DNA from 2 places in the Pseudoalteromonas sp. NEC-BIFX-2020_002 genome. Region 1 is predicted to be linked to the other one. Evidence: predicted binding sites of a transcription regulator. Region 1 holds the regulator's gene; the other holds the start of a gene.
The links. The regulator NrdR, encoded in region 1, represses ribonucleotide reductase genes. The targets are predictions, from matches to a motif close to AAACACNANATNTNGTGTTT.

Region 1 (16,172 bases):
ATTGCGCTATAATGACCTCTGGTTAGCGAAGGATGTATTAAAAATCATGACACTTGATAGTAGCAAGTATCCATTATTAGGTTTGGTTGATGAACCAGCCCAACTGCGTGATTTAGCGCAAGAAAAATTACCTGCATTTAGCAATGAGTTGCGTGAATATTTACTTAATTCAGTCTCGCAAAGCAGTGGCCACCTTGCGTCAGGCTTAGGCACTGTAGAACTTACAGTAGCACTTCATTATGTTTATAACACACCTGATGATCGTTTAGTCTGGGATGTAGGCCATCAAGCCTACCCGCACAAAATTTTAACTGGTCGGCGTGACCAAATGCATACCATTCGTCAAAAAGATGGCTTACACCCTTTTCCTTTTCGCGAAGAAAGCCGATACGATACTTTTAGTGTTGGTCACTCAAGTACTTCAATCTCAGCAGCATTAGGAATGGCGATTGCTGCTCAAAAAGAAGGGAAAGGCCGTAAAACCGTCGCTGTTATTGGCGATGGGGCAATTACTGCGGGTATGGCATTTGAAGCAATGAATCACCTAGGTGATGTTAAATCTGACATGTTGATCATTTTGAATGACAACGAAATGTCGATTTCGGAAAATGTTGGCGCACTAACTAATCATTTTGCACGGATTTTATCTGGCAGTTTTTATACAAATATTCGCGAAGGTAGTAAAAAACTTTTATCTGGTGTGCCACCAGTGAAGGAATTAGCCAGTCGAATGGAAGAGCATCTTAAAGGCATGGTTATCCCGGGAACTTTCTTTGAAGAACTCGGTTTAAACTATATTGGCCCAATTGATGGCCATGATGTGAATATGCTGGTTGATACACTACGTAACATGCGTAATTTAAAAGGCCCGCAGTTACTGCATATTAAAACTCAAAAAGGCAAAGGCTATAAACCAGCTGAAGCTGATCCTATTGGCTATCATGGCGTACCTAAGTTTGACCCTGCTATTTCAAGCCTACCAAAATCAAAACCAAGCGCAGCCACGTTCTCTAAAGTATTTGGCGATTGGCTATGTGATATGGCAAGCCAAGATGAAAAGTTGATGGCAATTACCCCGGCCATGCGTGAAGGTTCAGGCATGGTTCGATTTTCAAAAGAGTATCCGGAACAATATTTTGATGTTGCCATTGCTGAACAACACGCTGTTACTTTAGCGGCTGGTTTTGCATGCGAAGGGCTGAAACCGGTTGTTGCAATTTACTCTAGTTTTTTACAGCGTGCGTATGATCAGCTCATTCACGATGTTGCGTTGCAAAATCTCCCTGTACTATTTGCTATAGACCGTGCGGGTATTGTTGGCGCTGATGGTGAAACCCACCAAGGCGCATACGATTTAAGTTTCATGCGTTGCATTCCAAATATGATTATCATGACACCTAGTGACACCAATGAGTGCCGTCAAATGTTGTATACCGGCTATCGTTGTAACAGCCCTGTTGCGGTTCGTTATCCTCGTGGTAGTGCTGGCACGACTGAGATCAGTGAGCAAATGAGTGAACTTGAGATTGGTAAAGGCCGAGTCATTAAACAAGGGACTAAAATCGCAATTTTATCTTTTGGTACGTTACTTGAAAATGCACAATTAGCCGCAGATGAACTAGGTGCTAGTCTCGTTGACATGCGCTTTGTTAAACCGCTTGATACCGTCTTAATAGACACATTATTAGCAGAGCATGATGTTATCGTTACACTTGAAGATAATGCGATTGTCGGTGGTGCTGGCTCTGCGGTTAATGAATATTTAGCAGCTATGAAAGCAACCGCTAACATTTTAAACTTAGGTATTCCAGATGAATTCATCAAGCATGGTACACAAGAGCAAATGCATGATGAAATGGGGCTAGGAGAGCAAGGTATTCTCACTGCAATTAAACAGTTTATTGATTAATTACCTGATTAATCTCCTCATGTCACAGAAATAAAAAAGGAGCCTAAGGGCTCCTTTTTTATATTTTAAATTGCCTTATCGCATCCAAATTTTTATATCGGCGAGACCATTTGCCTGTAAAACACTGAGTTGTTGTTCAACATTATGAGTTTGTTCAAATTCAAATGCATCAAGCTGTTCATCAAACGTAATATTAGCAGCCCCGTCACCACCACGCTTTTTGACCTGCTGTAGAGCAATATCTGCTAGATTGACAGAGGTTTCCCAGCCAATTACTTGCCCACCTAAAAGTGGTAATGGGTAAAATGAAAAACCGATTGATGCTGTTAAATTTATATTACTGCCATTGGGTAATTTAAAGGTATGAGAGGCAACGGCTTTGCACAACTCTGATACGTAACTATCAATTGATGCACGTTTGAAATCTCGTAGTAATAATAAAAACTCATCACCACTCCAACGAGCAACATAATCAGAGCCCTGTGTACGGGTATTCAATAATGCAGCCATTTGTTGTAAACAACTATCTCCACCTAACGGGCCATAAGCATCATTTATGCGGCTAAAATTATCAAAATTAATAATAAGTAAAACTAAAGATTTCCCCTGTGCTTGTAACGACTGAGAATTACGTTGGAAATGCTCAATATCTTTTGGTAATTGATCAAACAAAAAGCGACGACTCCTAAGCCCTGTAAGTTCATCTGAGTGACTTACAAGTTTTAGCTGGGAGTTAACTTGGTTAAGCTTATCATTAGCTTCACGTAGCTCTGTTGTGCGCTCAGTTACCTGACTTTCAAGAGCTGCTTGCTTACGTCGTTCTTGCTTTCTAAACACCCAGAACACAAGGTAGAATAACAAAATAAAGCTGCTGGTAATGAGTAACCTAAAATAAATGGTTTCATCAAAACGTCTTGGTACTACAAACGCGTATTCGGTACTTTGAGCCTTAACCCAATCTTCACCTTGTCGCTTTGCTTCAAGTTGAAATAAGAATGGCCCTGGCGGTAAATTAGTATAAATGGCTTCACGACGAGTATTGGCATAACGCCAATCACTATCTAAACCACTAAGTCGATACCTAAATTCAATACTCGTCGGCGCAGAATAATCAATCGCTGTGTATTTAAGCGTAATATCCCGCTCATCGGTTTCAAGCTCAGGATTATCTCCTAAAGCTGCCGTAGCGAGTGTACGTAACCCAGTATTTAAACTTTCGACTTTTGGACGTAAAGGTTTAATACCGAAGAGTTCAATATCTTTAGGTATTTCAACAACACCCTGTAAACTCGGATACCACATTGAATTACCTGATTCAGCAACAGCATCATGACCTAAACCAGTGCAACACTGACTTGCTTTACCATCTAATTGGCGATCAAAAGAAGATATCACTTGCTCTACTTTTAAACTTTCAATGTCGCCACTAAATTGCTCAACCGGCATTCGATACACACCTTTCATGGTGCTAACCCAAATACGCTTTAGTTTTTCATCGTAACGCAAACTAAAAATCGACCCATATGGTAAGCCATTTGACGCATCAAGTTGATGCCACTGCCCTTGAGTGCTGCGATAAAATAACCCATCATTTAACGAACCTATTAATATACCTACACCATCAATATGTAAGATACTCGTAATATAGGCGCTTTCTAAGCTTGTTTGATCACCTATTTTTTCAATACCACGATCGGTAAAATAATATGCCCCTTTACTTGTTCCTATAAGACCAAAGTTTGCCTTATCGAGCACATAAGTAATAAACTTACTGCCTAAAAATGCATTGTAAGCAAAGGGTGTTAAACCACCGTAGCTCAATCTATACATACCTCGGCCTGTCCCAATCCAAAAGCCTCCCTTGTTGGAGCGACTGATCGCAAATACAGGGTTATCTTTTAGTGCTCGCCCAGGGACTGTGTATAAGGTTTTATTTTCATAGAAAAAAACACCTCGCCCTGTCGCTATATAAAGTCTATCGCCATCAAACTGTAAATCATGAACTGCCGCGCGGCCATATTGATTGCTCGGTATTTTATTTATAAAGTTTTTATCTAAATCAAAGTAGCCTACGCCACTTCGATTAGCGACCCATAATCGTCCATCCGGTGCTTGGCTAATAGCCATAACGGCTTCTGTCATTTGTGATATTGCAGAATGACGTTCAATCCTCCCTTCATGAGCAAGCCATAACCCCTCACTAAAGCTGGCAAGCCAAATGTTGTTTTCTTTATCACGGTATAAGTCCGCAAACCAAATACTTTGGTCAAGCTGACTGGGTTCAACCCATTGCCAGTCGCCCGAATTATCCCTAAACAATAAACGTCCGTACGTTGAAATCCAGAGCGCCCCATCAGAGTCACTCATAAATTTATAAACAGCAGAATTATTTGCATTTGGGAGGGGAAAAGATCTTAGTTCATCATCAAGGTCTAAAAAGTAAGCGCCTAACTCGGAAGCCAAATACAAGTTACCTTCAAGCCAAGCTAAGTCGTGAATAATCGTTTGTGCTAATCGTTCAGGTAAGGAGACTTTAGCAGTAAGTTCTAAGCGTAATTTAGCAAAATCAGAGGATGAGTTAGTTAACCGTAATAAGTGACGTTCATTTACTAGCCATATCCCATCTGATGACAAGGCCATTTTACTGACTGAACCAACAATTTGTGTGATAGGGGTAGCGTTTGCTGCTAAGACTTGATTACTTGTATCTAGGCTTAAACTAATTTGGTTTCGAGGCACATAATATAAGCCATTAGCAGCAATCCAGATGCTCCCTTTACCATCTTCGAGTACATCTCGTACAGGGCCTTTAACATTAAATTGTTGCGCAGCCATGGTGGTTGGATCAATAACAACAATACCATCTTTGGTACCAATCCATAAATAACCATCGCTATCGACTAACAATTTATTAATACCATTACTTGGCAAAAAGTGGCTATTTAAGGTGTTGTAGTTGGTGAAGGTGTTACCATCAAAGCGGCTCAGACCAAATTGAGTACCCAACCACATATAACCCTGCTCATCTTGCACAACACTTTTAAGTGATTGTGAAGGCAAACCATTTTGTGTATTCCATTGCTTTACAACATAGTCTGTAATTGATGCCTTGCTCGGCATACTGCATAGCAGCACGGTAACAACCAATAAAAATCGCATCATAACGTCAACACCTTATTGCAAAGAACGAATACCAATTGTATTAAGCAAGTGGTCGATTATAGTGATCAAAAAATAATCCTAAAACAATTCGACTATTGCTCCTGCACCGCCATTTCCCCATCCATGTGATTCTATAAACGCCAACGCTGCTTTGTTTAATGAACTATTTAATATAAAGCTTTAAACCTAAGACGATCAGAGCGGTAAATAGCCCAATTTGAACAATGCTTGAACACAAATTAATGAAAATATACCCGCTAAAATATCATCAGCCATTATGCCAAAACCACCATGCACACGCTTATCAAGTAAACGAATAGGGCCAGGCTTAAAAATATCAAAAAAGCGAAACAATAAAAAACCAACTAACAGAGATTGCCAACTCAGCGCAGCACCAATCATGGTAATGTAAAACCCGGCAACTTCATCCCACACAATCGCAGGATGATCGTGCACACCTAAGTCATCTGCGGTTTTGCCACATGTCCATATCCCAAAAACACTTATAACTACAGCAAAAACTATTTGTAACCACAGTGGATAATGCATAGTGATAAAAATAAACGGCAATGCTGCAAACGTGCCAAAAGTACCGGGGGCTTTAGGTGCTAGTCCTAAGCCAAAACCCAAACCAAAAAATTGATGTGGACGTTTTAAATTAAATTTTGAGGGGTTATTCAAACCGACTCCTTGGTAAAGTGTTCAAAGCCTGTACGGTCATATTCTAATTTATTACCGTCGAGCATTAGCTCAATTAGCCCTTCACCACTTTTTATTTGACCAATACAGCTCGCATCGACACCATATTGACGTAATTTCATTTCTAGCATGCTTTTATTACTGTCAGGTACAGTAAATAACAACTCATAATCATCGCCATAATTAAGAATAAAAGGCAGCTGTTGATCTCGCTTTAAAGTAGCGCGCATTGCATCTGAGGTTGGAATATTATTAACATTAATGCTCGCATTGACCTGTGACATACCAACTATATGGCCAAGATCAGCTAATAAACCATCAGAAATATCTATCGCTGAAGATGCAAAACCACGTAAAACTTGACCTGCAGCAACGCGCGGAGTTGGATAATCAAACCGTTGATTAACATATCTTAGGTGTTCTGGCGCTATATTTAAACCTTGTTTTCGAGCCTCTATAGCCAAACCCGCATCGCCTAGAGGTCCAGTAACATAAATCCAATCACCTATTTTAGCACCACTACGACGTAGCGCTTTACCTTCTGGCACAATACCTTTGGCGCAAATAGTAATACTTAAAGGGCCTTGTGTAGTGTCACCACCGATAATTTGTACATTAAAGTACTCAGCAATTTCATGCATGCCCTCGGTGAACTCTTCCAACCACTCGACGTCTATATTTGGCAATGTTAAAGCAACCGAAACCCAGGTCGGCTCAGCGCCCATTGCCGCTAGATCACTTAAGTTTACAGCAAGTACACGATGGCCTAGCGCGCGCGGAGCTATATCATCAAAAAAATGCACGCCCGCAACAAGTGTATCTGTGGTAATAGCTAACTGGCAATTTTGCGGCACAGTCACCAAAGCACAGTCGTCACCAATCCCTAAATTAACATCGCGACGAGTTATACCGCGACCTTTAAAGTAGCGATTAATTAATTCAAATTCCTTCATACACAAAAAAGCCGGCCTATGCCGGCTCTCCTCTTTGCAGTCGCATTACTTACGTAAATGCTTTACTGCTTTATCTAGTACACCATTAACAAACTTATGACTGTCTTCTGCGCCAAAGATTTTAGCAAGCTCAATACCTTCGTTGATAGCAACTTTATAAGGTACATCTTCACGAAATTTCAGCTCATAGCTGCTTAAACGTAAAATAGCGCGTTCAACTTGGTCTAACTCGTCGAAAGGACGCGTTAAATGTGGAGAGACTGCTTCGTCTAGTTGCTTATGATTTATAGCAACACCACGCGAAAGATCTTTAAAGTATTCAACATCAATTTTAGTCACATCATTTTCGATCAACATTTGTTGTTCGATATCGGCAATTGCATTGCCACTTAATTGCCAAGAATAAACGGCTTGAAGTGCTAAAATACGTGCTTTACGCCTTGCTGCTGGTTTCACAAAAATTCCTTAAACTTAAATTTTATCTAACACATTAACCATTTCAAGTGCACCTAGAGCAGCTTCGCCGCCTTTGTTGCCCATTTTAGTGCCCGCGCGTTCAATCGCTTGCTCAATGCTTTCTGTGGTTAATACGCCAAATGCAACCGGGATATCATACTCAAGCGACACTTGCGCTAAGCCTTTATTTGATTCGCCAGCAACAAGATCAAAATGTGGCGTACCACCTCTGATCACGACGCCTAAAGCGATGATTGCATCATACTCTTTTTTTGCTGCAACGCGTTTCGCTGCTAAAGGTAATTCTACCGCACCTGGTACATAAACTACGGTAATATCATCATCAGATACACCACCTGTACGTTTCAATTCATCAACAGCGCCTGCCAAAAGGCTGCTACCAATAAAGTCATTAAAGCGAGAAATAACAATTGCGAATTTCTTACCCGGAGCGTATTTATTACCTTCAATAATTTTCATTCGATAACCCTAAAAAATAAGTTTAAGCGGCTGCGATTGCGCAAAAATTGCTGCGCATCATACCATATAAATAAAATAATAGCCTAGAGCCTGTTTGCCTTTCATAATTAAAGTTTATTAATCTAAAACCAGAAACAGGCCTGAGCTTATTCTGGTTCTACGTAATCAACTACTTCAAGGTGAAAGCCCGACAGCGCATGGTACTTTTTAGGGCGACTCATTAAGCGCATTTTTTCAATTCCCAGATCAGCCAAGATTTGTGAGCCGACACCTACAGTACGCGATGTACCTTGAAACTTACGGTGTGCAACAGTTTCGCCAGCATCTTCTGCTGCAAACGCTTTAACCGTGGCTTCTAATTCATCAGTGCATTCTTGCTTACCAAGAATTACTAACACACCTTGGTGCTTAGCAATATAGGCCATAGCATCTGATAAGCCCCAACTTCTATCTGCACTGCGATCTGATAACAAAATATCATTAAAAGTACTTTGCAGATGAACACGTACTAAAGTTGGTTCATTCGCTTTAACGTCACCGTTTAATAGTGCGTAATGCAGCTGGCCGTCAATAGTATCTTTATAGGTTACTAAATCAAACTCTCCATGCTCTGTTGGCAATTTACATTTCGCGACTTGTTCAATAGTGGTTTCGTTAATGTTACGGTATTCGATAAGATCAGCAATGGTGCCAATTTTGATGCTATGTTGCTCGGCAAATATTTCTAAATCAGGACGGCGCGCCATAGTGCCATCGGCATTAAGAATTTCAACAATTACTGACGATGCTTCAAGCCCAGCTAAACGCGCTAAATCGCAACCAGCTTCAGTATGACCTGCACGGGTTAACACCCCACCCGGTTGCGCCATAATTGGAAAAATATGACCCGGTTGCACGATATCACTTGGCACAGCACCTTTGGCTATCGCAGCTTGTACAGTACGCGCGCGATCTGCAGCAGAAATCCCCGTGGTAACACCTTTAGATGCCTCGATAGACATTGTAAAGTTAGTCGAAAATGCTGCACCATTGTTTTTAACCATTAATGGTAAATCAAGCTGCTCACAACGTTCTTGTGTCATTGTTAAACAAATTAAGCCGCGGCCATGAGTGGCCATAAAATTAATCGCTTCAGCACTTATATGTTCGGCTGCGATAATTAAATCGCCTTCATTTTCTCTATCTTCATCGTCCATCAAAATAACCATTTTACCGGCTTTAATGTCATCAATAATTTCTTGTGCGCTGTGTAAATTCATAATCTGCTCGTGTAAGTTGTGGAGTTGGGGCTACTTAATAAAACCCGCTTGGGCAAGTAAATTCATCGAAATATCTGAACCGGCAGGTTGTTCTGCCCCTTTGATCAAGCGCTCTAAATAACGAGCAATTTGGTCAACTTCTAAATTCACTTGGGTGCCAATTTTAAAATCAGCAATGGTTGTTTGTTCACTCGTATGCGGCACGATAGTCAGTTTAAATTTGTTATCTTCTATCGCATTAACCGTTAGGCTAATACCATCAATACATACCGAGCCTTTATACGGGATATACTTCATCAGTTGCGCATCGGTGCTTAACCAATATTCAACAGCGCGCGCATTGGGCGTAATAGCTGTAATAGTCGCAATACCATCAACGTGCCCAGAGACTAAGTGCCCCCCTAAACGAGATACAGGTTGCATGGCTTTTTCAAGGTTAACCGTTTGCCCTTGTTTATAATGAGCAAACCCGGTTAAGCTTATCGTTTCGTTTGACAAGTCAGCACTAAAACCATCACTGTGCTTTGCTACAACCGTTAAACATACGCCGTTGGTTGCAATACTGTCACCTAAATTCACATCGGCCATATCAAGGTTGCTACTTTGAATGCGAATGGCTAAATCACCTTGTTTTTGTTCTAATTTACTAATTGTGCCTGTTGCTTCTATTATACCAGTAAACATAAGGTTGCTCTTCAATAGTAGGTTAAGGCGCTGTATTTAAACACCGCGCAGCTGTGATACGAATATCATCACCAATTAGTGCACATTCGCTAATTGTTAAGTTGTCCACATCTTGCATATTTGTCTGTTCTGCAAAATTTAATAAACTTTTGGCATCGTTACCTAACAATTTAGGTGCGAAATAAATAATGTATTCATCAATAAGCCCCTGCTCTGTCATTTTTCCCGCAAGGGTTGCACCGGCCTCTAACCAAATATGATTAAATTGGCGTTGTGCTAAAAGCTTGAGAGCGGCCAGTACATCAACCTTATTATTTTGTTTTGGCACTACAATATGGCTTACGTAATAAGGCCATTGCTTTGATTTATCAAGCTCAGTGGTAAGAATAATTATCTCACTTTCTATACTAAACAAAGCCAGTTCAGGAGTTAAACGATTTTGTGAATCAATAATAATTCTTACTGGCTGACGCAAAGGTAACTCTGTGGGTAATGATTCTGGCAATTCATCAATACGAACATTAAGCTTGGCGTCATCAACTAAAACGGTATCTGCCCCCGTTAAAATAGCGCAGCTTTGTGCACGATAAAGTTGCACATCTTGACGAGCTTTAGAGCCCGTAATCCATTTACTTTGACCATTTTTAAGGGCCGTTTTACCATCAAGACTTGCCGCCATTTTACAGGTAATAAATGGCATGCCTTGTTCCATACGCTTTAAAAAGCCACGGTTTAATAGTTTAGCTTGTTGCTCTAATAGCCCTGATGCAACCTCAATTCCTGCATCAGCTAAAATTGCGAGACCTTTACCTGCCACTTGCGGATTTGGATCAACCATCGCGGCAATCACTTTTATCACGCCCGCGGCTTTTAGGCCTTCGGCACACGGAGGTGTGCGACCAAAATGACTACAAGGCTCAAGTGTGACATACGCAGTGGCACCTTTGGCTTGGCTACCTGCCATTGCTAACGCATTGACTTCAGCATGACCTTGCCCAGCTAATTGATGAAAGCCTTCACCAATAATCTGACCACCTTTAACTAGCACACAGCCAACATTAGGATTTGGTGTTGTTGTAAAGCGTCCTTGCTTGGCAAGTTCAATAGCCCGTGCCATAAATTGATGATCTTGCTCTGTGAATAATACGTTTTGACTCATTTTACTCCCCTAAACGGGCGATTTCTTCACCAAATTCACGGATATCTTCAAACGAACGATACACAGAAGCAAAACGTACATAGGCGACTTTATCGAGTTTTTTAAGCGCTTCCATAATACACTCACCAATTAAGTGGCTGGATATCTCACGCTCACCCGTTGCTCGTAGTTGAGATTTGATAATATTGACAACTTCGTCAACCTGCTCAGTACTAACGGGACGTTTTTCTAATGCGCGGTGTAGACCATTGAGAAGTTTATCTTCGTTGAAAGGTTCGCGACTGCCATCTTGTTTAATTACCCGAGGCATCACAAGTTCAGCGCCTTCAAAGGTGGTAAAGCGTTCATGACACTCATTGCATTCACGGCGTCGTCTAACTTGGTGGCCACCACCAACTAAACGCGAGTCAATTACTTTGGTATCTTTTGCGGTGCAAAATGGGCAATGCATAGGTATCAGCTTCCATTAAAAACAAAAAAGGCCGCTTTAAGGCGGCCTTTATAATAGCAAAAAACGTCGCTATTGTGATCTAAATTACAGTGGGCTTAATAATTAAGCGTAAACAGGTAATTTTTTACAGATTGCTTTAACTTTTTCTTTAACTTGTGCTTGTACAGACTCATCAGTGATGTTGTCTAGCACGTCACAGATCCAGCCCGCTAGCTCTTTAGATTCAGCTTCTTTAAAACCACGGCGTGTGATTGCAGGTGAACCAATACGCAGACCAGAGGTAACAAATGGTGAACGTGGATCGTTTGGTACTGAGTTTTTGTTCACTGTAATATTCGCATTACCCAGAGCTGCATCTGCATCTTTACCAGTGATGTCTTTATTGATTAAATCAAGTAAGAACAAGTGATTTTCTGTTTTATCAGACACGATTTTGTAGCCGCGCTCTTGCATTACTGCAACCATTGCTTGGGCATTTTTAACAACTTGAGTTTGGTATACTTTAAACTCTGGTTGTAGTGCTTCTTTAAATGCCACTGCTTTTGCAGCAATAACATGACATAAAGGACCACCTTGGCCACCTGGGAAAACAGCGCTATTAAGCTTTTTATAAATAGCTTCGTCGCCACAGGCTGAAATAATCAAACCGCCACGTGGACCTGCTAATGTTTTATGCGTAGTAGTAGTTACAACGTGTGCATGTGGTACTGGGCTTGGGTAAACGCCTGCAGCAATAAGACCAGCAACGTGAGCCATATCTACGAACAAGTAAGCGCCTACTTTATCAGCGATTTCACGGAATTTAGCCCAATCAACAATACCTGAGTATGCTGAGAAACCACCGATGATCATTTTTGGTTTATGCTCAAGTGCTAGCGCTTCAACTTGTGCGTAATCAATTTCGCCCGTTGCTTCGTCAAGTCCGTATTGGATTGCATTATAAAGCTTACCAGAGAAGCTCACATGTGAACCATGCGTTAAGTGACCACCATGAGCTAAGCTCATACCAAGTACCGTATCGCCAGCATCTAATAGCGCTAAAAATACAGCGGCATTTGCTTGTGAGCCAGCATGAGGCTGAACGTTTGCGTATTCAGAACCAAACAATTCATTTGCACGGTCAATCGCTAGTTGCTCAACCACGTCAACGTGCTCACAACCACCGTAATAACGCTTGCCCGGATAACCTTCAGCATATTTATTTGTTAACTGTGAACCCTGCGCTTCTAGTACGCGTGGGCTACAGTAGTTTTCAGATGCGATAAGCTCAATGTGTTCTTCTTGACGAGCAGTCTCTTTGTTGATTGCGTCAAATAACTCTGGATCAAAATCCGAAATATTCATGCTACGTTCTAACATGGGGGCTCCTAGGGCAACGTGTATGGTGTTTTTAAAGGCAATATTGTACGCTGAAAACGTCAATTTGACTACGGTGTAAAGATGAACATATTTAAACAGGGATTGAATTTAATTCACAGTGTTTTTGTAATGATATTTTTTTATAGAAACATAAATAATACTAATAAATAAAACAACTAAATATTTGTATTTTTAATGTGTTAATTTATTGCATTTGTTTCTATTTACACTACTATTGTACGAAATGTAATCATGGATGATCATAGGCTTATTATGTTAGCTAAACCTATTTACGAATTTATTCCCTACTGCTATTTTATTTTTGGTGGGTTTTGCATTCTTTTCTCGACTACCCTATTGCCGACGGCTATCGGCATTGCTTTGTTCTTAAATGGCGCAAACATTTGGCGTCTGCGATCTAATGCGCGCCGTATAGATCATAAAGTAAACCGAAAAAAAGTAAGGAAACACTATTATTATTATGAATTTAAGCCCTTCATTCTGTTGCTTACTGGTCTAATTCTAGTTAGTCGGGTACCCAATCAACTCGTTACACTTGCTGGCGCGATGATCTGTTTGATTGGCATTTTAATTTTATGTTTACGTATTTTAAATCGTCGTTCACGGTCCATGGTTTAAATTTAAATATTTTTACAATAAAAAAGCGATATACGTAATGTATTATCGCTTTTTTGTTTTAACTTTATCTAATTATAAAAATTAGCCTAATTTAGCTAATAAAATATCGCGAAGCACACTGTAGTCATCTGCAATATCTTCTGCCAAACATGGCTTAGCTAATGCATCCGCTAATGGTTTTGGCATATCGAGCTCTATATTTAAAATCTCTTCTACGCTATCTTTAAACTTAGCTGGATGCGCTGTAGCTAAGAACACCCCTGCCGCTCCTTGTGCTAAATTAGCTTTAAGTCCCTGATAAGCTATTGCTGTGTGAGGCTCTGCAACATAGCCCGTTTGTTGAATTTTTTTCATCACTGTTTGTGTATTGCTTTCATCAACGCTGGTTGAATAAAAGTCATCATAACTAAACCAATTATTATCTAACATGGTTTGCACTCGTGGCCAGTTATTAGGTTTGCTCACGTCCATTGCGTTTGAAAGTGATTCTATCGTCGCATTAGGTGCCCAGTTTTTATCATGGATAAAGCGCGGTACAGTATCATTCTGATTCGTTGTTGCACTGAGTTTAGCGACAGGCAAACCAATAACAGCACCGATCATTGCCGCACACACGTTACCAAAATTACCACTTGGCACAGAGATATGCGCGTTAGCACGTTTTTCTTTCGGTAATTGTGCAATTGCTTCAAAGTAGTAACAAACTTGTGCAACTAAACGGCTGATATTAATTGAATTAGCCGAGTTTAAACCTAGTCGAGATTTAATTTCCTCATCTAAAAATGCATTTTTTACCATCGCTTGGCAATCATCAAAACTACCATCAACTGCATAACAATGAATGTTATTCCCCAATGTAGTGAACAGTTTTTGCTGCGCTAGAGAAATTTTCCCTTTTGGATAAAGGATCACCACATCAATATTTGGTTTATTATAAAACGCATGAGCAACAGCTGCACCTGTGTCACCAGAGGTTGCTGTTAGTATTGTAGTTTTTTCACCTTGGCTAAATTGTGCTAAGCACTCAGCCATAAAGCGGCCACCAAAGTCTTTAAAGGCAAGTGTTGGACCGTGGAACAATTCCAAACAATAAATATTTTCTTCTACTTCAACCAGTTTTACCGGAAAGTTAAACGCATTTTGCACCATTTGCGCAACAGTATCTGCGGGCAACTCATCGCCAATTAAATGCGATAAAATTTTACTACTACGACTAACAAAGTCCATATCAAGTAAAGCATCAATGTCCGCCAGTGGCGCTAGGGATTCAGGAAAGAATACGCCTTGGTTTCGGCCTAAACCTGTTTTAACTGCATCAACAAACGACACTTTTTGTGAATCATCTTTTAAATTATGTAATTGCATTATTTATTCCTTAAATTCTTATAACTGACGCGTGCCGGCGTTATCAAGCTTACAAATGTGGCAAAAGCCTTGTTCATTGATATAATTTTGTTCAAGCCACTGTGCGCATTGCTGTGCAGCTTCAAGCGTTTTACACACGGTAAATAAAGTAGGGCCTGCACCAGAAATACTGACTATTTCAGCACCTAGCTCCGGCAGTGCCGCTTTCGCTTCACTAAACCCGGTAATAAGCGGTGCGCGATATGGTTCTGCTATTTCATCACTCATAATTGATAACGCGTTATCAAAACGACCGGTTAACAACAATGTACTAAACGCTGATAAGCGCTGTGCAAATTCAACACTGGCATGCATGCTTAGCTGCCTTGGTAGTACTGAACGCGCTTTTGCGGTATTAAGCGAAAAACCAGGAAAAGCGGCTACGTAGTACCAGTTTTTATCTACCGGTAAGCTAATCGACTTATCTGGGATCAAATCACCCGTCAACTGTAAACCACCTAAGTAACAAGGTGTGATGTTATCGTAATGACGACCACCACTTACAATAGCTTCAAAATCAGCCATTAATTCAATCAGCTCTACTTGGCTAAGCGCAGTGCCTGCAAATTGATCAAGTGCCGCAAAGGTCGCTACAACTGAGCACGCACTAGAACCGAGCCCTGAACCAATCGGTAAATTCTTTTTAAGCTCTAATTTTACGCATGGCATACTTGGCGCAACATGTGTACGAAAATGCACTAAACACTGATACGCTAAGTTTTCATTAGCGTCACTTGGCAATTTATGTGCATACTCGCCCGAGCAAATAAACTCATCTCTTGTTGCAGGACTTACTGCAACAATGTCGCCTAATAATGTGCCATCAATAGGCGCAAGTGCAGCGCCTAATGAATCAAAACCAACGGCAAAATTCCCAATAGACGCTGGAGCATATACTTCAATCATTGTCCCCTCCTAGCGCGATAACGTTTTTAAGATATCAGCAAATACACCCGCAGCAGTCACTGCAGATCCTGCACCATAACCACGAATTACAAATGGACGTGGTTGGTAATATTCACTCAAGATTGCTAAGGCATTTTCACCATCACGAATAACTGCCAATGCATGTTTTGTATCAACCGCTTCAATACCGACTTTGCAGTGACCCGCATTGATTGTGCCCACATAACGCAATACTTTACCTTCACTGGCTGCACTTTGAATGCGATCACTAAATGCGGCATCTAAACTCGGTAGTTTAGCCATAAACTCTGCAACATCATCACCTTGTGCAAAACCAACAGGCAGGACCGATTCAACTTCAATATCACTAAGCTCTAACTTCATGCCAGCCTCACGGGCAATGATCAGTAATTTACGCGCAACATCTGTTCCCGATAAATCATCTCTAGGGTCTGGCTCAGTAAAACCACTCTCTTTTGCTTTAATGGTTGCTTCAGATAACGATAAACCATCTTGCAAGGCACCGAATATATAAGACAATGAACCAGATAAAATACCACTGAACTCAAGCAACTCATCGCCTGCACCAAACAGCGATTGTAAGTTATCTATTACCGGAAGCCCTGCTCCTACATTTGTTTCGTATAAAAAC
Region 2 (16,172 bases), on a different contig from region 1:
ATCAAATGAATTAGCAGAAACCCCATATTTATTAACCGAAAAATAGATAACAAACAACAAAATAGAAGTAATAATATATTTCATAAAAAGCCCATACAACAAACTAATATAGGCTAATATAACAGATCAGTTATAAATTGTAATTAAAAACATTGGTACTAAAGTATAGGTAAACGTTAATTTTAAGAAATCGAATTATTAACATTTATCAAAACAGAAACAGGATCATCTGCTTGTGTTATAGGACGACCGATAACTAGATAGTCACTACCATCGTCAATAGCTTGTTTTGGTGTCATTATCCGCTTCTGATCACCTGCTGCGCTGCCTTCTGGGCGAATACCAGGTGTAACAAGTTTAAAGTCACTTCCTAATATTGATTTTAGTTGTTTGGCTTCTTGTGCTGAGCACACAACGCCATCTAACCCCGACTCTTTAGCCAGTTTTGCTAAATAAACTACCTGTTCAGCAGGTGTTTTATCAATACCGAGTCTTTTTAATTCGGCACTATCCATACTTGTTAATACTGTAACTGCAATTAATAATGGCGCTTCATCACCAAATTGTTCAAGTGCTTGCTTCGCTTTAGTCATCATTTCAACACCGCCACTGGCATGAACATTAACCATCCAAACACCCATTTTTGCAGCCGCCGTTACCGCTTTTGCAACCGTATTAGGAATATCATGAAACTTCAAATCTAGAAATACATCAAAACCTAAATCAATGAGTTCTTTAACAAAAGCAGGCCCAAAGTAAGTAAACATTTCTTTGCCAACCTTTAAGCGGCAAGTATCTGGTGATAATTGTTTAACGAAATTTAAAGCTGTTTGTTGATCATCATAATCGAGGGCGATAAGAACTTTTTTTGAATGTTCGAGAGACATAACTTTCCTAAAACTAATTGTAGAAGTAAGTGAATATTTTATAGAAAACTAAAAACCGTCTAAACCACGGCTTGGTACAATGGTTTCCCAATGTTTACACGATGGACAAACCCAATAAATTGTATGGCTGGTGAAACCACAGTGTTGACATTGAAAATCTGGTTTTGTGGCAATATAAGAGGTGACTAACTTATCGATTTGATCAAGCACATCTTTAATATCTGTATTTTGTTTAGCAAGAAGCTGTAATAAAAAACTAAAACCGCGAATTGTAGGTTGACGCTTTAAGCTATCAGTTAAAAATTTAATTGCTTGATCTGTGTGCCCTTGCTCAAGTAATGCTTGGCAATGTTTTATTTTTATCAACACCCCGCCCTTATCAAGCAATTGTAAAAGTAACGCATGAAATTGCTCAGTCAACTTTAATTGATTATAGCTGTGAGCAAGATCATCAATAAATAAAGGAGCAAAAAAAGTAAAAGTACATATCAGCTCACGCCAATAATAAATCGCTTTTACATAATCCTCTTTTGCATAAGCAGACTTACCTAATTCATACAAAGGGCGAATTGCTTTATGATTTAGACTAATAGCTTTGCGCATAACTTGTGGGTCGTTATCTATTAACGCAGCCTCACAATAAAAATTGGCTATGGCTTTAAAATGCTGTGGCTTTGAAAATAAGTCGCTGTGAGCCTCGAACATATTAATACCTTTTTCCCATTCACGTGTTTGTGAATATAAATTAAGTATCGGTTCTAAAGCATCACTGTGGTTTGCTTTTATCAACCACACTAAATGCTCTTCGGCGCCATCAAGCAAACCCGCCATAATATAATCTTCGGCAAGTTCAAGTCGGCTACTGGCAGCTTGTTGTTCATTAAGGCTTGGGTGTTTAAGCAGTAGTTCGTGAATTTTTATCGCGCGGTCTAGCTCGCCTCGACGGCGAAACATAGTCGCAAGTGTAGAATAATGTTCAACAGAGTCAGCTGATACTTCAAGCAAGTTAATTAAATGCTCAAGACCTTGATCTTCTTCTCTGTCGAGTAAAAACTTTAAGCCTTTACTGTATTCAGACGTGATCTGACGATTTAGCTGATGAGCTTGGTTTTTAGCACTGTTCTTACCCATTATCCAGCCATAACCAGCCGCAACAGGCAAAAGTAAAAACAAAAGCTCAATCATAATTAAGAATCTTTATTAGCTACGAGCTTATTTTTATTTTTTTCAGGTGCTAATTTTTTTTTCAAACGGTAGTTTTGCCACTTCAATTGTGAAAACAACTTAAAGCTTATAAAGCAACCGATCACGACACCTAAAGCAAAACAGATACTTATAATCATTGCGAGGGGTAACGTATTACTGGCAATAATATAATTGATTTTCACCAAGTGCGGATTTTGCGAACCAAGTACAAATGCAAAAATTAGGCATATTGCTACCAGAATAATTTTTAATACCCTAAACAAGTAACTACTCCAACTTAATAACTAGGCAATACTCGCATTTACACGATCGCGTAATTCTTTGCCTGGTTTAAAATGTGGTACATGCTTACCTTCTAACTCAACAGTATCGCCTGTTTTAGGGTTACGACCTGTGCGAGGTGAGCGAAAATGTAATGAGAAACTACCAAAACCACGAATTTCTATGCGATCTGAGCTTGATAATGAGCCGGCCATTTGTTCAAGAATTTCTTTAACAGCATTTTCAACATCTTTCACAGGGACATGTGCGTGTTGCTCGGCTAATTGTTCTATCAATTCTGACTTAGTCATAACGTTTCCTTAAAAAGAGATAAAGGAAGGGCAACACTGCCCTTCCAATTAAGACTGATTAATTAGTCTTTTTGTGCATTTGCGAAAGCAGCTGCCATTGCGTTTTCAAACACTGGCTCTTCTTTCTTAAGCTTTTCTAGTACTTCTTTCTCTTCTGCTTCGAAAAGAGCTTTAACTGAAAGGCTTAAAGTGCGGTTCTTACGATCAACACCAACATATTTCACTTCAATTTCGTCGCCTACAGAAACAACAGTAGTTGCATCTTCAACGCGCTCTTGAGCGATATCAGCTACACGGATGTAACCTTCAACGCCTTCGATAAGTTCAACAGTTGCGCCTTTCGCATCAACTTCAGTCACTTTACCTTTAACAATAGCACCTTTTTTGTTTGCATCAAGGTAGTTATTGAATGGGTCAGCTTCGATTTGCTTAACACCTAGAGAGATACGTTCACGCTCTGGGTCAACTTGCAATACGATAGCAGTGATTTCGTCGCCTTTCTTGAATTCACGTACAGCGTCTTCGCCAGGTGTATTCCAAGAAATGTCTGAAAGGTGTACAAGACCGTCAATACCACCGTCAAGACCGATAAAGATACCGAAGTCAGTGATTGATTTGATCTTACCAGTAACTTGATCGCCTTTGTTTTGAAGACGAGCAAATTCTTGCCAAGGATTAGCAATACATTGCTTAAGACCAAGTGAAATACGACGACGTTCTTCGTCAATTTCAAGAACCATAACTTCAACAGTGTCGCCAAGGCTAACAACTTTTGAAGGATGGATGTTCTTGTTAGTCCAATCCATTTCAGAAACGTGTACTAGACCTTCAACGCCTTCTTCGATTTCTACGAAGCAACCGTAATCAGTAAGGTTAGTTACACGACCAGAAAGTTTAGAACCTTCTGGGTAACGACCAGCGATAGCTGCCCATGGATCTTCGCCAAGCTGTTTAAGACCTAGAGATACACGAGTTTTATCTTTGTCGAATTTAAGAACTTTAACTGCGATTTCGTCGCCAACATTAACGATTTCTGAAGGGTGCTTAACACGCTTCCACGCCATATCAGTAATGTGTAGTAGACCATCAACACCACCAAGGTCAACGAATGCACCGTAGTCAGTAAGGTTCTTAACGATACCTTTAACTTCTTGACCTTCAACAAGGTTAGCAAGAAGCTCTTCACGTTCTTGTGAGTTTTCAGATTCGATAACTGCACGACGTGAAACAACAACGTTGTTACGTTTTTGATCAAGCTTGATTACTTTAAATTCAAGCTCTTTGCCTTCAAGGTGAGTTGTGTCACGTACTGGACGAACATCAACAAGTGAACCAGGTAGGAAAGCACGGATTGAATCAACTTCAACTGTGAAACCGCCTTTAACTTTACCGTTGATAACACCAGTAACAGTCTCTTGCTCTTCACATGCTTTCTCAAGACGGATCCATGCTTCGTGACGCTTAGCTTTCTCACGAGAAAGGATAGTTTCACCGAAACCGTCTTCAATTGCATCTAGTGCAACATCTACTTCGTCGCCAACAGCAACTTCTAGTTCACCAGCAGCATTTTTGAACTGCTCTGCAGGGATAGCACTTTCTGATTTAAGACCAGCATCTACAAGTACAATGTTGTTCTCGATTGAGATAACTGTACCTTTAACAATAGAGCCTTGCTCTGCTTCAAAACCCTTTAAGCTTTCTTCAAATAACTGCGCAAAATTTTCTGACATACGAATATACGTCTCATATATTATTACCAATTAGCAACCATGCTGCATGGGGTTGTTAAAATAGCACTGGCATCCTGCTGGTGCATAAAATGTGTTTAGTTTCGTTTAGGAAACTTACCTTCAGATATTGCAATATCGATTAAAGTTATAACTTTATCAAATACTTGCTGAGCATTAAGCTCGCTAGTATCGAGTTCAATTGCATCATCTGCAGGCACAAGCGGCGCAACAGCGCGATTCATATCGCGATCATCACGTGCTTTAATGTCTTCTAATAGACCACTTAGTGTAACATCAAGACCGCGCTCATTCAACTCAACAAAACGTCTACGAGCACGTTCTTCTGCACTTGCGGTTAAATATATTTTCAATGGCGCATCTGGAAACACGACAGTGCCCATATCTCGGCCATCTGCAACTAAGCCATTTTCTGTGCGAAATGCGCGTTGGCGGCGTAATAAGGCCTCTCTAACGCGTGGTAGCGCTGCAACTTTTGACGCTGCAGCACCAACCTCTTCATTACGTATTGTAGTTGATACGTCTTCGCCTTCAAGAATAACTTTTCCAGCATTTGTTTGACTATCCACTAAAAATTGCACATCTAAATTGGCAGCTAAAGGCACTAATGCCTCTTCATTGTCCAATGCAATTTGATGGTGAAGTGCAGCCAGTGATAAAACACGATAAATAGCACCACTGTCTAATACATCCCACCCTAATTTCTCGGCTAACAAGCGACAAACAGTTCCTTTACCTGAACCACTTGGGCCATCAACGGTGATTACGGGCATTAATAACGCCTGCATTTAAACCTCCTTCAATGCACACCAAAATAAAACCGCCATATTATACGTCAGATAATTAAATTTATCCGCTTTTTGTATGTAACTTTTTATATCAACAACGCTGTACCTTAATGACTTACTGACGCTAGGGTCTTGAAAAATGTCGGAAATGTTTTATAGGTACATTTAGGATCATTAATTGTAATTGCTTTTCCACCTACTGCTACCATAGCAAAACACATGGCTATGCGGTGATCGTCGTACGTATCAATTGCAACGTCATTAAAGTGTGTTGGGGGGATAATTTCGATAAAATCTTCCCCTTCAACAACTTCAGCCCCGACTTTACGAAGCTCAGTTGCCATTGCATGTAAGCGGTCAGTTTCCTTTACGCGCCAATTATAAATATTACGAATAGCTGTAGGGCCATCTGCAAATAAAGCCACTGTTGCAAGTGTCATCGCTGCATCAGGAATAGCGTTGGCATCTATGTCTACACCTTTCAATTGCCCTTTGCGAACAACTAAGCGCTCATCATACCAATCAATTTTAGCACCCACCTGCTCCATCACTTTGGCAAAACCAATGTCACCTTGCACTGATTTAGCACCAACGCCTTTGATTTCTATTTCACCACCTGCAATCGCAGCTGCAGCTACGAAATAAGAGGCTGATGACGCATCACCTTCAACCATAATGCGTTCAATCGCTTGGTATTGCTGTGCGCCTTTTACGATAAAGGTTTTGTAATCATCATTCGCTACTGCAATACCAAAACGTGCCATGACATCGAGGGTAATATCAATATACGGTTTTGAAACTAACGCGCCTTTAATTGTGATCTTGGTGTCACCACTGAATAAGGGGGCTGCCATTAATAGCGCGGTTAAAAATTGACTTGAAATACTGCCGTCAATTTCAACCTGTCCGCCCTTAATCTGTCCACCCACGATTTTTAGTGGCGGATAATCTTTATTTTTTAAATAAGTTACATCACCGCCAAGCGCTTGCAGTGCATCAACCAAATGACCAATTGGTCGCTCTTCCATACGCGGTTCACCAATTAATTCGTACTCGCCTGATACAGCAGCAAGTACGGCCGTTAGAGGACGATACGCTGTACCAGCATTACCAAGAAATAATGGCTCTGATGGGGTTAATAATTGCCCGCCAACACCTTTTACTGTTGCAACTGTTTTATCATCATTGAGGCTTACATCTACACCCAATAATTTTAATGCGCCTAGCATGTGGCGAATATCGTCACTGTCCAATAAATTTTCAACAACCGTTGTGCCTTCGGCAAGTGCTGCCAATAATAAAATACGGTTTGATAAACTTTTTGAGCCAGGTAATGTCACGCTACCATTTACGTTATTAATTGGCTCTAAACGTAGTTGCTCCATTAGCTGTTCTCCTTGGCAAACTTTGCCATGAAATCAACTAAAGCCTGTACACCGGCAAGTGGCATTGCGTTATAAATACTCGCGCGCATGCCACCAACAATACGGTGTCCCTCAAGGGCTAGTAAACCAGCTTCTTTAGCGTGTGATAGAAATTGCTGATTCAAGCTTTCATCGTTTAACCAAAATGGTACATTCATGCGTGAACGACAGTGTTTTGCCACTTTATTGTTATAAAATGGCGACTCGTCAATAAAACCATAAAGTAATTCGGCTTTTGCAATGTTTTGCTGTTCCATGGCTTTAACGCCACCATTTTGCTCAAGCCATTCGAACACTTCCGCTGCTAAATACCATGCAAATGTTGGTGGTGTGTTATACATACTGCCTTGCTTAACCTCTAGCGCGTAATCAAATACACCAGGTTTAGCTAAGCCTTGGCGCTCTAACAAGGTTTTACGGATGATGACAATGGCTAAGCCTGATGGACCAATATTCTTTTGCGCGCCAGCATAGATTAAATCAAACTTATTGACGTCAAATTCACGAGATAAGATCGTTGATGACATATCTGCGATTATGGGTGCAGTAGGATGACTTGGTACGTCAAATACTTCAATACCATCAATGGTTTCATTAGGGCAATAATGAATGTATGACGGATCCGCGGGGAATTGCCATTCGCTCACTGGCTTGATTGAAAATTGCTCATCACTATCATTACGTACATCAAGCTCTGTCACTTGGGTAAATTTTAATGCCTCAGTTACTGCGCCTTTTGACCATACGCCGTTTTCACAATACACGGCGGCTTTGTCATCGAGGTGCAAATTTAACGGTACTGCAGCAAATTGACCGCGACCACCACCGTGCATAAATAATATTTCAAACTCGTCACTAATATCCATCAAACGGCGTAGACTTGCTTCACATTTTGCTGTGAGCGCTAAAAACTCTTTACTTCGGTGGCTTATCTCCATCACCGACACACCTAAATCTTGCCAATCAACAAATTCTTTTTGTGCTTTTGCCATTACTTCTGGCGGCAACATTGCAGGCCCCGCACAAAAATTATATTTACTCATTACCTTTCCTCATTCCAGTAATTTAACAATAAGAGTGTATATTTATCCCCGTATCTGGGGATTAATATTATTGCTCAGTTTTATTTTAACAATAAAAAAAAGCGGCCAAAGCCGCTTTTATTTATTAATGCTATTCTGCTGGAGGGTTATCCCCAGCGTCATCATTAACAATCTCGACTACTTCAACGCTTTCGCCTTCGATAGCTTCAAGCTCATCGATTTCAATTTCTTCGATACGTTGTAAACCAACTACTTGCTCTTCGTCAATAGTTCTTATCAAAATAACACCTTGGGTATTACGCCCAACTGTAGAAACTTCGTTAACGCGAGTTCGTACTAAGGTTCCACGATTAGATATAATCATGATTTCATCGTTATCATCAACTTGAACTGCACCAACAACAGCACCATTACGCTCACTTACTTTGATTGATACCACACCTTGAGTCGCACGACTCTTCGATGGATAATCTTCAAGTAAAGTACGCTTACCATAACCGTTTTCAGTTACTGTTAAGATAGCACCATCTGTCTTAGGTACAATTAATGAGACAACACGTTGACCTTCAGGCATTTTAATACCACGAACACCCGTTGCTGTACGACCCATCTGGCGTACACCTTTGAACTTGATTTCTGGCTTACCATTTTCATCAAGTACTGGGTTACCATTTTCATCTAATACTGGAGATTCTTCAGCTTCTTTAAAGCGAACAACTTTACCAGCATCAGTGAATAGCATGATCTCGTTGCTTCCATCAGTGATGTCTACACCAATTAAGCTATCACCATCATTTAAGTTAACCGCAATAATACCGCTAGCACGTTGACGGCTATACGCTGTCAGTGGTGTTTTCTTAACTGTACCAAATGCAGTTGCCATAAAGATGTATTTATCTTCTGCATATTCACGCACCGGTAAGATTGCTGTGATACGTTCGTCAGCCTCAAGCGGCAGTAAGTTTACAATTGGCTTACCGCGGGCAGCTCGGCTAGCAAGCGGTAATTGATACACTTTAAGCCAATATAAGCGACCAGCTGTTGAGAAACACAGAATCGTATCGTGCGTATTTGCAACTAATAAACGTTCGATGAAATCTTCATCTTTCATCTTCGTTGCTGACTTACCTTTACCACCACGACGCTGTGCTTCGTAATCAGATAATGGTTGATACTTAACGTAACCTTCGTGAGAAAGTGTAACTACTACGTCTTCTTCAGTGATCAAGTCTTCTAAACTGATATCATGCGCTGCGGCATTGATTTCCGTACGACGTTCATCACCATATTGCGCTTTAATTTCAACTAGCTCATCGCGGATAACTTCCATTAAGCGCTCTGGTGTAGCAAGAATATATAAAAGCTCAGCAATTAAATCTAATAACGTTTGGTATTCGCTTAGAATCTTTTCGTGCTCAAGACCTGTTAGCTTATGTAAACGCAAATCAAGGATAGCTTGGGCTTGTTGCTCAGAAATATAATACTGACCATCACGAATGCCTAAGTCATCAGCTAACCAATCAGGACGCGCTACATTTGCTTCACCCGCTTTTTCAAGCATGGCTTTAACATTACCTAATTCCCACGGACGCGCGGCTAAGGCAATTTTTGCTTCAGCTGGGGTTGGCGAGTTACGAATAAGTTCGATAATTGGGTCAATGTTTGCAAGTGCAATCGCTAAACCTTCGAGCATGTGTGCACGATCGCGAGCTTTACGTAAATCAAATACGGTGCGGCGCGTTACAACTTCACGACGGTGAATAATAAACTCTTCAAGCATTTCTTTTAAATTGAAACACTTAGGTTGATTATTAATTAAGGCAACCATGTTCATACCAAACACAGTTTGTAACTGAGTTTGTGCATAAAGGTTGTTTAGAATCACTTCACCTACATCACCACGTTTGATCTCGATAACGATACGCATACCGTCTTTATCTGATTCATCACGTAATGCACTAATACCTTCAATCTTCTTATCTTTAACCAGCTCTGCAATCTTTTCGATTAAACGCGCTTTGTTTACTTGATAAGGGATTTCGTGAACGATAATCGTTTCACGATGAGTTTTTTCGTCGACTTCGATTTCTGCACGTGCACGCATGTACACTTTACCACGACCGGTTAAATAGGCTTGTTCAATGCCTTTTTTACCATTAATAATTGCCGCAGTTGGGAAATCTGGCCCCGGAATATAATCCATTAACTCAAGGATTGTTAAATCAGGGTTTTGAATAAGGGCTAAACAACCATTCACAACTTCAGTTAAGTTATGAGGCGGAATGTTTGTTGCCATACCTACCGCAATACCCGATGAACCGTTTACTAATAAGTTAGGAACTTTCGTAGGCAATACGTCAGGAATTTGCTCTGTACCGTCGTAGTTAGGTACAAAATCAACCGTTTCTTTTTCAAGATCGGCCAAAAGCTCATGAGACATTTTCGCCATACGGACTTCCGTATAACGCATTGCTGCTGCTGAGTCACCATCAACTGAACCAAAGTTACCTTGGCCGTCTACTAGCATATAACGTAATGAGAATGGCTGTGCCATACGTACGATCGTGTCATACACAGCGCTGTCGCCATGGGGATGGTATTTACCAATTACGTCACCAACCACACGGGCTGATTTTTTGTAAGGCTTATTCCAATCATTATTAAGCTCGTTCATAGCAAACAAAACGCGGCGGTGAACAGGTTTTAAACCGTCACGTACGTCTGGTAATGCTCGTCCTACAATTACGCTCATCGCGTAATCTAAATAGGAGTTTTTTAACTCGTCTTCAATATTGACTGGCAGAATTTCATTGGCGAAATCAGTCATTTGATATCACATTCCTTCAGTATTTACCCCTAAAGTGCCACATACTGGGCGCTTGCGGGTATTTAGTTATTATTACCAAGTCATGCTACCACAATTTATTTATATTTACAGGCGCTAAATCTTTGCGATTTATTAATTTCCCCCTATATAATGGCCTCAGATTGACGAGGAAGCTTTTTATGACCGAACATCAAAATGTAGATAACGCAGAAATTGCAAAATTTGAAGCCATTGCCGAACGATGGTGGGACCGAGATGGAGAATTTAAACCTCTTCATGAGATCAACCCGTTACGATTAGACTTCATAGCCGACAAAGCCCATGGTTTGTTTGACAAAGAAACACTCGACGTAGGCTGTGGTGGTGGAATTTTAAGTGAAAGTATGGCGCGAATGGGCGCACACGTGACCGGTATTGATATGGGTCAAGAACCATTAACCGTGGCTAAATTGCACAGTTTAGAAACAGGTGTAAATGTTGAGTATATAAAAATACCAGCAGAAGAGTATGCAGCGCAGTACCCTGCTCGCTTTGATACTATTACCTGCATGGAAATGTTAGAACATGTACCTGATCCCGCTTCTATTATCCATGCCGTTGCCAAACTAGCCAAACCGGGTGCGGATGTATTTTTTTCAACCTTAAATAAAACCCCAAAAGCATATTTGTTTGCCATTGTTGGCGCAGAAAAGTTATTAAAAATGGTGCCAGAGGGAACTCACGACCACAAAAAATTTATTAAACCTGCACAACTTATTGCATGGGCAGAGCAAGCTGGATTAAAAGTACGTGCCAGCGCTGGCCTTAGCTATAACCCGCTATCAAAGCAATACAGCTTAAATACCGATGTCAGCGTTAATTATATTTTGCACTTTGAGAAACTGGCGTAATGGCTGACTCTAAAACAGCAACGCCAGTTATTAGCTATGATGCCTTTATTTTTGATTTAGATGGCACACTACTGGACACCGCAGATGATCTAGGCGCAGCGCTTAATAGCGTACTCGTTGATCATGATCAACCACAGGTTTCGGCTGACATCTATCGTCCTGCAGCTTCTAATGGTGCCATGGCGCTGCTGGAAGCCGGGTTCGGCCAGCAGTGGCATGCTCACCCAAAGCAAGGTGATTTACGCCAGCAATTGTTAAATGCTTACGCAAATAATATTGCAACGCATAGCCACTGTTTTTCTGGTATAGCGTCTTTATTAATTGCTCTTGAGCAAAAAAACATTAAATGGGGAATAATGACCAATAAACCTGGCTTTTTGACCACCCCATTAGTTTCAGCGATTACTGAATTAAAAGGCGCGCAAGCGGTTGTCAGTGGTGACACGTTAGCAGTAGCCAAGCCTTCCCCATTGCCGCTACTACACACCGCTAATTTATTAGGTGTTGAACCAACTCGGTGTTTATACATAGGTGATGCACAGCGTGACATTGTCGCAGCCAAAGCTGCAAACATGCACAGCGCTACGGCATTATGGGGATATATCCCTAGTGTAGCTGATGCAATAGGCTGGCAAGCTGATTTTAATTGGTACTCCCCTATTGATGCTTTTAACCATATATAGTGCCTAGCTAATTTTTAACCACTACATATTGTGATTGTGTTAATTTTTGTGCATTGATTGCTGATAAAAAAAGCAGCAGAAATTTATTTTTAAAATGAGATAATTTACTCAATCTGGAGTTGATTTTTATAAATTTCATTTTAATCAGAAGGTCAAAGGTTAATGCCCACTAACACAATCATGTTATCCCAACCTTATCCACAATCAAGGGTATTTATGTACCTTGCAAAAGATCGCAGACCACTCTATCTTGTGACCTAGAATTTGATAAGCACCAGATGTTGTGGCTAAGACTTATACAATTAAATTCTCGTTAAAGTAGCATTAACACAATAAAAATTTTTTTAGAAAATATTTCCTCAAGGAATACAGGCAAAATTATGAACCAACAGCTATCTGTAAGCAAACGTGACGGCCGCAAAGAGTCACTTGATTTAGATAAGATCCATCGCGTTATTGCTTGGGCCGCCGAGGGTCTAAAAAATGTCTCTGTCTCGCAAGTTGAATTAAAATCACATATTCAATTTTATGACGGTATTCGTACCGAAGACATTCATGAAACCATCATTAAAGCGGCAGCCGATCAGATCTCTAAAGAGTCTCCTGATTATCAGTACTTAGCTGCACGTTTAGCTGTATTCCACCTACGTAAAAAAGCATATGGTCAATTTGAACCACCTCGTTTATATGATCACATTGTTAAGCTAGTTGAAGACAAGCGCTACGACGCTCACTTACTGGCTGATTACACAGAACAAGAAATTGATGCATTGGACGAGTACCTTGATCATGGACGTGATTTAAACTTCAGCTACGCTGCGGTTAAACAACTTGAAGGTAAGTATTTAGTCCAAAACCGCGTTACAGGCGAAATCTATGAGAGCGCGCAGTTTTTATACATTTTAGTAGCCGCCAGTCTGTTTTCAGATTACCCAAAAGAAACACGTTTAGATTACATTAAACGTTTTTACGACGCAGTTTCATTATTTAAAATTTCATTACCAACACCAATAATGGCCGGTGTACGTACGCCGACACGTCAATTTAGTTCATGTGTACTTATTGAGTGTGGTGATAGCTTAGATTCTATCAATGCAACATCATCCGCGATTGTAAAATACGTATCGCAACGTGCAGGCATTGGTATTAATGCTGGTAGCATTCGTGCACTTGGTAGCCCTATTCGCAATGGCGAAGCCTACCACACCGGTTGTATTCCTTTTTATAAGCACTTCCAAACAGCCGTTAAAAGCTGCTCGCAAGGTGGTGTGCGTGGTGGTGCAGCCACTTTATTCTACCCGCTTTGGCATTTAGAAGTTGAAAATTTATTAGTACTTAAAAACAACCGTGGTGTTGATGATAACCGTGTACGTCACCTTGACTACGGTGTTCAGTTTAATAAACTTATGTACTCGCGTTTAATTAAAGACGATTACATCACGCTCTTTAGCCCATCAGACGTGCCTGGTTTATATAATGCATTTTTTGAAGATCAAGATGAATTTGATAAATTATATGTGCAGTACGAACAAGATGACTCAATTCGTAAAAAACGTATTAAAGCCATTGAACTGTTTTCAATGTTTGCACAAGAGCGTGCAAGTACAGGCCGTATTTACTTACAAAATGTAGATCACTGCAATACGCACAGCCCGTTCATTGCTAAAGTTGCGCCTATTCGTCAATCTAACTTATGTTTAGAAATAGCGTTACCAACTAAGCCGCTTAACAATGTAAATGATGAAGAAGGCGAGATTGCTTTATGTACTTTGTCAGCATTTAACTTAGGTGCGATTGAGTCACTGGATGAGCTTGAAGAACTTGCAGAGCTGGCTGTACGTGCCCTTGATAATCTGCTTGATTTTCAAGACTACCCTGTCCCCGCTGCAAAAAATGCAACCATGGGTCGTCGCACATTAGGTATAGGCGTAATCAACTACGCTTACTATCTTGCTAAAAATGGTAAGCGTTACTCTGATGGCAGTGCTAACGCATTAACGCACAAAACATTTGAAGCAATTCAGTACTACCTAATGAAAGCATCAAATGAACTTGCAAAAGAACGCGGTGCTTGCCCTAAATTTAACGAAACAACGTATTCACAAGGTATTATGCCAACAGATACGTATAAGCGTGATTTAGATAAAATCTGTGATGAGCCATTGCATCTAGATTGGGACACATTGCGTGCCAATATTAAAGAGTATGGTATGCGTAACTCAACGTTATCTGCGTTGATGCCGTCAGAGACATCATCACAGATTTCAAACGCAACGAATGGTATTGAGCCTCCTCGCGGGCATATCAGTGTAAAAGCCAGTAAAGATGGTATTTTAAAGCAAGTTGTGCCTGAGTATGAGCGCCTAAAAGATAGCTACGAGTTATTATGGGATATCCCATCAAACAAAGGTTATTTAGAACTTGTTGGTATTATGCAAAAATTTGTTGACCAAACAATTTCTGCAAACACTAATTATGATCCAAATAAGTTTGAAGGGGGTAAAGTACCTATGAAGGTGTTACTACAAGACTTACTAGGTGCATATAAACTAGGGGTTAAAACACTTTACTACCATAATACACGTGATGGTGCTTCTGATATGCAAGACGAAACACCAGAAGTGGAAGATGATGATTGTGCAGGCGGCGCATGTAAAATCTAATCGATTATAAATATAAATTTGAAGCGGGCTTTACGCCCGCTTTATCCTGTTCGTTTTTTGAGTGATCTTATGTCTTATACTACTTTTAGCCGAAACCATAATAACCAACTACAAGAACCGATGTTTTTCGGCCAAACCGTTAACGTATCGCGTTATGATCAACAGAAGTACCCTATTTTCGAAAAATTAATTGAAAAACAACTTTCGTTTTTTTGGCGCCCAGAAGAAGTTGATGTAAGCAAAGACCGCTTAGATTTCCAAGCCTTGCCAGATCACGAAAAACATATATTTTTAAGTAATTTAAAATACCAAACTTTGCTTGATAGTGTACAAGGTCGATCGCCTAATGTTGCATTACTGCCGATTGTGTCTATTCCTGAGCTTGAAACTTGGATTGAAACATGGGCATTCAGTGAAACAATTCATAGCCGTTCATATACACATATTATTCGTAATGTAACCCAAGCCCCTGAACTTATTTTTGACGATATCGTCAGTAATGAAAAAATTAGTGAACGTGCTGATGCGGTAACTAAATATTACGACGAGTTAATTAATAAAGTTGCCGTATACAACTTATATGGTGAAGGTAAGCATGTGCTTAACGGTGAAACCGTTAATATCAGTTTATTTGAGCTTAAAAAACTTTTGTACCTTGCCATGATGTCAGTGAATATTTTAGAAGCGATCCGCTTTTATGTTAGCTTTGCTTGCTCATTTGCATTTGCTGAGCGAGAGCTAATGGAAGGTAATGCAAAAATAATAAAACTTATTGCCCGTGATGAAGCACTGCATTTATCTGGTACACAACATATTCTTAATATTATGCAAGATGGCAAAGATGACCCTGAAATGGCTATTGTAGCCGCACAGTGTCGTGAAGAAGCAATTCAAATGTTTGTTGATGCTGCTGAGCAAGAAAAAGAATGGGCTGAGTATTTATTTAAAGATGGATCCATGATTGGTTTAAATAAAGATATTCTTTGTCAATACGTAGAATACATTACCAATGCACGTATGATTGCAGTTGGCCTACCTGCACAATTTCCGAGTAACAGCAATCCAATTCCTTGGATCAGCTCATGGCTTGTTTCTGATAATGTACAGGTTGCCCCACAGGAAGCCGAAATAAGCTCATATCTTGTTGGCCAAATTGACTCGCAAGTAGATGCGTCTGACTTTGGTGATTTTGATCTCTAATGTCTGTACAAAAAACTGCAAAGGTTCACCTTGCAGATGACAGCCAGTGTTTTGATTTTAATACTGGCTGCCCTTCTCTTTTAGACTGTTTAGAACAAAACAAATTAACTGTGCCCTATCAGTGCCGCGAAGGCTATTGTGGTGCCTGTAGGGCAACGCTTATTGATGGAACTGTTAATTATAACCAAGAGCCTTTAGCGTTTGTCAGAGAAGGCGAAGTATTACTGTGTTGTTGTAAACC

Region 2: a site for NrdR is predicted at 12,338-12,357, ahead of nrdA (class 1a ribonucleoside-diphosphate reductase subunit alpha). Genes of this name have one in related genera too.

The regions. Positions count from the first base shown of each region.
Region 1 is NZ_JABEPJ010000008.1:190,187-206,358, reverse strand. Features, by position in the region: gene dxs (1-deoxy-D-xylulose-5-phosphate synthase) at 47-1,909, shown strand; gene HJP15_RS11320 (ligand-binding sensor domain-containing diguanylate cyclase) at 1,985-5,071, opposite strand; gene HJP15_RS11315 (phosphatidylglycerophosphatase A family protein) at 5,267-5,752, opposite strand; gene thiL (thiamine-phosphate kinase) at 5,749-6,723, opposite strand; gene nusB (transcription antitermination factor NusB) at 6,769-7,179, opposite strand; gene ribH (6,7-dimethyl-8-ribityllumazine synthase) at 7,195-7,659, opposite strand; gene ribBA (bifunctional 3,4-dihydroxy-2-butanone-4-phosphate synthase/GTP cyclohydrolase II) at 7,806-8,918, opposite strand; gene HJP15_RS11290 (riboflavin synthase) at 8,949-9,602, opposite strand; gene ribD (bifunctional diaminohydroxyphosphoribosylaminopyrimidine deaminase/5-amino-6-(5-phosphoribosylamino)uracil reductase RibD) at 9,625-10,761, opposite strand; gene nrdR (transcriptional regulator NrdR) at 10,763-11,212, opposite strand; gene glyA (serine hydroxymethyltransferase) at 11,315-12,571, opposite strand; gene thrC (threonine synthase) at 13,292-14,575, opposite strand; gene thrB (homoserine kinase) at 14,594-15,520, opposite strand; gene thrA (bifunctional aspartate kinase/homoserine dehydrogenase I) at 15,530-16,172, opposite strand, start outside.
Region 2 is NZ_JABEPJ010000006.1:166,276-182,447, forward strand. Features, by position in the region: gene HJP15_RS09125 (hypothetical protein) at 1-84, opposite strand, end outside; gene pyrF (orotidine-5'-phosphate decarboxylase) at 183-887, opposite strand; gene lapB (lipopolysaccharide assembly protein LapB) at 936-2,072, opposite strand; gene HJP15_RS09140 (lipopolysaccharide assembly protein LapA domain-containing protein) at 2,075-2,356, opposite strand; gene ihfB (integration host factor subunit beta) at 2,378-2,665, opposite strand; gene rpsA (30S ribosomal protein S1) at 2,728-4,395, opposite strand; gene cmk ((d)CMP kinase) at 4,491-5,201, opposite strand; gene aroA (3-phosphoshikimate 1-carboxyvinyltransferase) at 5,309-6,586, opposite strand; gene serC (3-phosphoserine/phosphohydroxythreonine transaminase) at 6,586-7,668, opposite strand; gene gyrA (DNA topoisomerase (ATP-hydrolyzing) subunit A) at 7,799-10,495, opposite strand; gene ubiG (bifunctional 2-polyprenyl-6-hydroxyphenol methylase/3-demethylubiquinol 3-O-methyltransferase UbiG) at 10,675-11,385, shown strand; gene HJP15_RS09180 (HAD family hydrolase) at 11,385-12,068, shown strand; gene nrdA (class 1a ribonucleoside-diphosphate reductase subunit alpha) at 12,449-14,731, shown strand; gene nrdB (class Ia ribonucleoside-diphosphate reductase subunit beta) at 14,801-15,931, shown strand; gene yfaE (class I ribonucleotide reductase maintenance protein YfaE) at 15,931-16,172, shown strand, end outside.